2 regions of the Streptomyces sp. P5F9 genome follow, and region 1 is predicted to be linked to the other one. Evidence: riboswitches for the same ligand, from Rfam matches in the RefSeq annotation. Region 1 holds a riboswitch; the other holds the start of a gene.
The links. A riboswitch is a leader RNA that binds a small molecule or an ion and turns the genes downstream of it on or off. The one in region 1 is predicted to bind cobalamin.
Positions count from the first base shown of each region.

Region 2: it holds a riboswitch for cobalamin, as region 1 does, so the genes downstream of both, nicT (Nickel transporter NicT) here and AC31A1_RS05310 (ribonucleoside-diphosphate reductase subunit alpha) in region 1, are expected to answer to the same signal.

Region 1 covers NZ_JBXVPZ010000016.1:40,374-44,094, reverse strand. The annotation lists gene AC31A1_RS05310 (ribonucleoside-diphosphate reductase subunit alpha) at 1-1,653, opposite strand, end outside; cobalamin riboswitch at 1,779-1,902, opposite strand; gene AC31A1_RS05305 (GNAT family N-acetyltransferase) at 1,955-2,461, opposite strand; gene AC31A1_RS05300 (beta/alpha barrel domain-containing protein) at 2,947-3,721, shown strand, end outside.
Region 2 covers NZ_JBXVPZ010000287.1:8,726-12,446, forward strand. The annotation lists gene AC31A1_RS34140 (hypothetical protein) at 1-401, opposite strand, end outside; gene nicT (Nickel transporter NicT) at 946-2,073, opposite strand; cobalamin riboswitch at 2,110-2,337, opposite strand; gene AC31A1_RS34150 (ArsR/SmtB family transcription factor) at 2,418-2,783, shown strand; gene AC31A1_RS34155 (DUF5134 domain-containing protein) at 3,113-3,721, shown strand, end outside.

The sequences.
Region 1 (3,721 bases):
CGCCTGGGGGGAGTCGAAGGGGACGCGGAGTTTGAAGAAGACGTCCTGGAGGCCCATCGCGCCCAGGCCGACGGGGCGCCAGCGGGCGTTGGAACGGCCCGCCTGCTCGGTCGGGTAGAAGTTGATGTCCACGACGCGGTCGAGGAAGGTGACGGCGGTGCGGACGGTCTCGTCCAGGCGCTCCCAGGCGATGTCACCGTTCGCTTGGTCCACGAATGCGCCCAGGTTCACCGAACCCAGGTTGCAGACCGCCGTCTCGCCGTCGTCCGTGACCTCCAGGATCTCCGTGCAGAGATTGGAGGAGTGGACCGTGTGGCCCGGCTCGGCCGTCTGGTTGGCGGTGCGGTTGGCCGCGTCCTTGAAGGTCATCCAGCCGTTGCCGGTCTGCGCGAGGGTGCGCATCATCCGGCCGTAGAGGTCACGGGCCGGGATGGTCTTCTTGGCGAGACCCCGCGCCTCGGCCTTGCGGTACGCGGCGTCGAACTCGTCGCCCCACAGGTCGACCAGCTCGGGCACGTCGGCGGGGGAGAACAGCGACCAGTCGCCGTTCTCGTTCACCCGGCGCATGAACTCGTCCGGGATCCAGTGCGCCAGGTTCAGGTTGTGCGTACGGCGGGCGTCCTCACCCGTGTTGTCCCGCAGCTCCAGGAACTCCTCGATGTCGGAGTGCCAGGTCTCCAGGTACACCGCGGCCGCGCCCTTGCGCCGGCCGCCCTGGTTCACCGCGGCGACCGAGGCGTCCAGCGTCTTCAGGAACGGGACGATGCCGTTGGAGTGCCCGTTCGTCCCCCGGATCAGCGAACCGCGGCTGCGGATGCGGGAGTACGACAGTCCGATGCCGCCGGCGTGCTTCGAGAGGCGGGCGACCTGGTGGTAGCGGTCGTAGATGGAGTCCAGCTCGTCCAGCGGGGAGTCGAGGAGGTAGCAGGACGACATCTGGGGGTGCCGGGTGCCGGAGTTGAAGAGCGTGGGGGAGGACGGGAGGTAGTCCAGGCGGCTCATCAGGCGGTAGAGCGCGGCTACTTCGTCCAAGGCGCGGGTGCTGTCGTCCTCGGCGAGGCCGGCCCCGACCCGGAGCATGAAGTGCTGGGGGGTCTCGATGACCTTGCGGGTGATCGGGTGGCGGAGGAGGTAACGGCTGTAGAGGGTGCGCAGGCCGAAGTAGCCGAAGCGGTCGTCGGCCTCCGTGTCGATCAGCGCGTCCAGGCGGGCCGCGTGCAGCGTCGCGAACTCGGCGGTGCGGTCCGCGATGAGGCCCTCGCGGTGGCCCACGGCGACGGACTCGGTGAACGTGGTGACGCCCTGGGAGGCGGCCTCGGCGGCGATGCTGATCGTCAGCAGCCGGGCGGCCAGCCGGGAGTAGACCGGGTCCTCGGAGATGAGGCCTGCGGCCGCCTCCGTCGCCAGCTCGCGCAGTTCCGCCACGTCCGCGTGCGCGGACCGGCCGCGCAACGTGGCGGCGGCGACCCGGCCGGGGTCGGCGTCGGGGAGGTCGGCGGTCAGCTCGGTCAGGGTCCGCAGGATCGCGGTACCGGGGCCGTCGGCGTCCTGAACGGCCGTTCCGGGAACGTCGGTTCCGGGTCCGGTCGTGGTCGCTGCGGTCGCCTCGTTCGCCTGGGTCGCTGATGCCGGCTCTGCTGGCGCGATGGTCACGGTGGGGCTCTCCCTCGCTCGGCACGGGGCCTCGCCGAGGGCAGGCGGCAGTACACGAGCGCACGGGGCGTCGCGTCCACCGGCCCACTCCACGAGGCCCGGACGTCATGCGCCCTGGCCGGGTGGCCGGACGCGCGCCGTCGGCAGGTCCTCGGACTGACCATGCGTGCATATGCACGTAAGTACACCGTTGCGGGACAGTTCCGGATTCGCACCGGATTCCCCTGCGGCGACAGCGAGCATGAGCATACATCTTGTGCCGGGCTGTCGTGGCAACCCCAGATGTTGTGTCGCGGCGGTTTCAGAGCGTCAGTTGATAGGTGAGCAGAGTGAGATCGTCCAGGTGTGGCACGGGGTTCCAGTCGCGGTCGGGGGTGCGGACGAAACCGAGGCGTTCGTAGATGCGGTGGGCCGCGTGCATGGAGCGTTGGGTCGACAGGACGAGCGCTGTGCAGCCTGCGGTGGCCCGGGCGCGGTCGACGCAGGCGCGGACGAGGGCTTCGCCGGCGCCCCGGCCGCGGGCGGCGCGGTCGATGGCGAGCGCGCGGATCTCGGCCTCGCCGGGGCGCGCTATGTCGGCGACGGGGCCGGGCCCCGAAACAAAGGTGACGCCGCCGAGGAGGCGGTCGCCCTCGACGGCGACCAGCACCTCGGCGTCGGCGGCCCGTCGCGCGACGTCCTTCAGCACGGGCAGGTACTCGTCACCCTCGCCGTAGTCGAGGAGGCCGTCGTCGAGGTAGGCGCGGGCGGTCAGGGTGCCGAGGGGTTCGTATTCGGTGGGCTCTGCTCGCCGGATGAGGATGTCCATGGAGGCGAGTGTGTACTACGGCGGACCGCCGAAGCTCGTGCCTTTCGGTGGTCCGCTGCGGGTTCCTCGCGGCCGGTCGCGCCCACGCGGCGGAGTCGAATTCTTCGGGGCGGGCTTTTCTGACGGTTGCGGACAGCGTGTCCACTATTTGAGAAGCGACGGATGGTCGTTTGTTAAAGGCTGGTGAAGCCCTTGTGTGAGGTGTCACGGGTGGCGTCACTGTGCGTGGTGGTAGATGGCCGACGGAAGTGCCTTTGGCTTAAACATGCCACTGCCAGGTAACCGCTTGTCGTTCAATCGGATGTTTCCATTCCGAGTCGGGCGAGAAGGGGGGTTGATGTGTTCGGCGGGGCATACGTAGCATCTTTCGCACGGCTGGAAACGAGTGCGGAATGATTGCGGGAACAGGTGATCGCACCCTTTTCGGCGGGCCGTCTGCTGCTCCATCCCGATGGTGTCCGACTCGGACTGGAAGAGAGCAAGAAATGGCACTCAAGTTTCCTGAGGATCACGAGCCCAGGTATTCCGACTTCAACCTGTTAGGGCTCTCCGACGAAACTATTCGAGAAGGAGGAGAAAGGGCTCTTTTCGGAGCCGACGACGACCGCAAGCTGGCGCTCATCGAGGGGCTGGCGAACGCGGGAATCAGGGACATCGACATGGGCTCCGGGCTGACCGAGCCGGCCTTCCTGCGGCGCGTGCTCGACTCGCAGCTCCTCCTGCACCGCATACCCGCGGACACGCAGTTCGTGTTCAACCTGACGCTCAAGACCTGGGAACCGCTCTCCGAGGCGCTCAAGGTCGTACCCCGCGACTATCTGGCGCGGATCCAGGTCAGCCTCGGCATGATCGAGTACCAGCAGGAGAACAAGCTCCTGGAGCGCGCCCACGAGAAACTCGTCGGGATCGGGGTCGGCTCCTTCCGGGCCAGCATCCTCAACGCCTTCTCGGCCGAGATCGACGACGAGCGCTACGAGTTCATCAACGAACAGATCGGCCGCGCCAAGCAGCTCGGTATCGAACTCATCCGGATCAACGACTCGATCGGCACACTGCTGCCGCACGCCACCGCCGTGCTCGCGGCGAACCTGGTGCGCGACAACCCCGGCACCAACTTCTACCTGCACGCCCACGACGACATCGGTCTGGGCCTGGCCAACTCGCTGACCTCGGTCTTCCACGGCTTCACCATGGTCGAGGGCGGTGTGGGCGGCTTCGGCAACCGGGCGGGTCTGGCGAACGTGGAGGTGCTCAGCCACA
Region 2 (3,721 bases), on a different contig from region 1:
AGCCCGCACAGCAGCGCGGCCAGCAGGTGGGCGACGAGCATGCCGGTCGACGACGTACCACCGGCCGACGAGTTGGCCATGTGCATGGAGCCCGTCTGCATCGAGGCCATGTTCATGGTGGTGTTCGGGGAGACCGGATCACCGGACGCCGGCTGGGCGAGCAAGAACGCCGAATGCAGCACCGTCTGGGCGGCGACCACGACCGTCACGATGAGCGGGAGCCCACGTTCACGATCCGCCAGGCACCAGCCCGGGACGCCGGTGACGACCAGTCCGGTGGCCAGTGCCCACGCGGGCACGTAGTCCCCGGACATCATGACGTGACCCAGGGAAGCGAGCACCACACAGACGGCCGCGAACACCGCGGCCCGCATCGCGCGAGAACACCACCCTGGCCTCATGGCGCCTCATCCTGGCACCAGGGCACCCACTGTCATGTGCGGGTGAGCAAACCCATAGCCCACCACACTCAATCCACAGCATGTGACCCAGGCCACGACAACAGGCCGGAACTCAAAGGGAATTCCGTCCGACTCCTGTTGGAGAGGGCCTCGATGCCGGCGCCGTCGGAGCGATACCCCTTTCTCCTCTGCCTGGTGGTGGACACCCCGCTCGGGACAACCGTCGTCCGTGCCAAGGCGGTTGGCGACTTCGAAACCCCTCCCCAGTCCCGTCGTACGGCACAGGCCGAAGGCCACGGAACTGCCCTGCCAGCAGGTCTCCACCGGTAGGGCAACCCGAATCACTCCCAGTACGCGGCGAACACCGCCGCGCGCAAGCTTCGTACCGCTGGGGACGCGCTCACGTCCGCCGGTGCGGCCGTGCGGCCCGAGGATCTCTCCCCTTGCCCGCCCATGCGCATCACCGTCCACGTACTGCCTGGTCAACCCTGTGTCCTCCTTACCAGTCGGATGCGGGGCCTGCGACGGCCCCGCGACCGAGGCGTCAGTCCGCGTTGGCGGTCTTCGCGTTCCAGCGGTGTTCGACGTCGGCCAGGCGCCAGTAGGCGATGGCGCAGGCCCATACGACGACGAAGAGGCCGACGATGATGTAGCCGACGTTGTCGAGGTCGATGCCGGAGATCCAGCCGGTGATGCCGTCCTGGAGGCCGAGGTTGTCGTGCAGGACGCTGACGAGTTCGATGGTGCCGATGATGAAGGCGACGGCGATGGACAGGCCGGTGATGGTGAGGTTGTAGTAGACCTTGCGGACCGGGTTGGAGAACGCCCAGTGGTAGGCGAAGTTCATGAAGCAGCCGTCGAGGGTGTCGAACAGGCTCATGCCCGCCGCGAACAGCAGGGGCAGGCACAGGATCGCGTACCAGGGCAGGCCGGCGGCGGCACCGGAGCCGGCCATGACCATCAGGGCGACCTCGGTGGCGGTGTCGAAGCCCAGACCGAACAGGACGCCGACGGGGTACATCTGGCCGGGCCGGGTGATGGACCTCGTCAGACGGCCCAGGACGCGGTTCATGAAGCCCCGGTTGGCGAGGTGCTTCTCCAGCTCGTGCTCGTCGAACTGGCCGGCGCGCATGGCCTTGAAGACCCGGTAGATCCCGGTGAGGGCGACCAGGTTGAGGGCCGCGATCAGGTAGAGGAAGCTGCCGGAGACAGTGGTGCTGATCAGGCCGAGCGTCGCATGGGCGTCGGAGTCCTCGTTGAGCAGGGCGCCGGTCACCTTGGCACCGGCCGCGATCAGCGCGGCCAGGACGACCACGATCGACGAGTGGCCCAGCGCGAACCAGAAACCGACCGACACCGGACGCTTGCCGTCCGCCATGAGCTTGCGGGTGGTGTTGTCGATCGCCGCGATGTGGTCGGCGTCGAAGGCGTGCCGCATGCCGAGGGTGTAGGCGGTGATGCCGAGTCCCACGCCGAAGACCTGATGGCCGACGGTGTAGTGGTTCGGGGCGACCATGGCGATCAGGATCATGAAGGCCACGACGTGCAGGGCCGCGATGACGGCGAGCAGCGCGCCGGTGCGCAGCCAGTCCCGGCGCTCCCAGCGCAGTGGCCGCGCGGCCGGTGTCCCGGTGGCGGAGGACGGCGGGGCGGGGTTTTCGGGCAGGGACATGTTCGGGGCAGCCTCTCCAGCACCTCGTGGACGGGGTCGTCGTACGGTGCCGTGGCCGGTCTCCTGGCTGACGGGTCGAACGTCTCGCCGCCCGGCCTTCCCGGACGCGATATGCGCCCCGTGGCCGCCCGGTCCCAGGTGGGAGCGGGGATGGTGCGGAGACTTCCCGATCACAGTGGCGAGGGCCGCTCCGGACTCCCGTACCCGACCCTGATCGGACACGGTGCACCGGTCTTCCCGAACACCACGGCCGGATCAGGCTAGGTGCGCCCCCGGTCATCCACAAGTCTGCGCAATTGCGCAGGTGTTGCACCTCACATGGGGGCAGGAGTGAGGATGGGTGCATGCATCTGGTTCCGGAGGGTCGCGCGCATCGCCGTGCGATCGATGAGCACACCGTCTGCGAGGCCATCGAGGGCATCGGCGACGCGGCCCGCGTCAACGAGTGGGCCGCCCGTTTCTCCCTGCTGGGCGAGCCGAACAGGCTGTCCGTGCTGCTGGCCGTGCACCGGGCCGGGCCCATCGCCGTATCGGATCTGGCGCTGGCCACCGGCATCAGCGACACGTCCGTCTCGCAGATCCTGCGCCTGCTCCGGGCCTCGGGCACCGTCACCGCCGACAAGGACGGCCGCGTCGTCCGCTACCGGCTGACCGATCCCGGCATGGCGGCGCTGCTCGACTCCTCGCTTCCGCCGGAACCCATGATCTGAGGCGTCGCCGGCAGCCCGCGCCGCAGTCGGGCCGGCGCCCTCAACTGGCCCACACCTCCCGCCCGTTCATCAAGCCGTCGCATAGCTCGTACATGTAGCTCGTACATGCGGTCGGCCGTGGTCCGCTTCGTGATGCGCTCGCGGCCCGACGCCCAAGTGACCGCACTCACACGGCACCTTGGGAACTCACTCCCGCGCCGCCCCGACTCCTGTTGCGTCCATCCGGCAGGTCGGCGACCGCGCTCTTGGCCCCTCCCCTGCTGATGCGACCCGTCGTGAATCGGATTCGGATCAGGGATGCCTTACGGCCTCCCGGAGTTGGGGGTTTCGTGATCGCCGCGAGCGGACTGCGCTGGATTCTGAGCCTGATGTTTGCGGTGCCAGTCCTGTACGCGGTGTGGCGAATGGTTCTGCCTGCCACGGGCTTGGCCGAGCGGGCGGATCACGCGTGGCATGCGGCGATGGGGGTGCTGATGATCGCGATGGCCTGGCCGTGGGGCATGGACATATCGGCGTTTCCACAGGTGGCGCTGTTCTCGGGGGGCGGGTTGTGGTTCCTGGCGGCGGCTCCCTTCCGGACCGGTGACCGTACCTGGAGCCGCGCGGTACTCGCCGCCCTGCCGCACGGGTTGATGATGGGTGCCATGGCCTGGATGGTGGCGGCGATGGCGTCCTCCGGCGCCATGTCCGGCCACACCGACGCGGCCGGTGCGCATGACATGGCGGGAATGGACATGTCGGGCGGTTCCGGTCTGGCCGCCATGAGTCTGACCGGGACAGGGCCGCGAGTTACGGCGGTGCTGCTCGCGGTGGTTCTCGGGGGCCTTGGCCTGTCCTGGCTGACCCGTGCTCTCGACCGGACCAGGGAAAGAGGCGCAGCCGCAGAACGTGAACAGTGGGAGGGCGGGGCCGCGTTGGAGGCAGTGAGCCCGGACGGG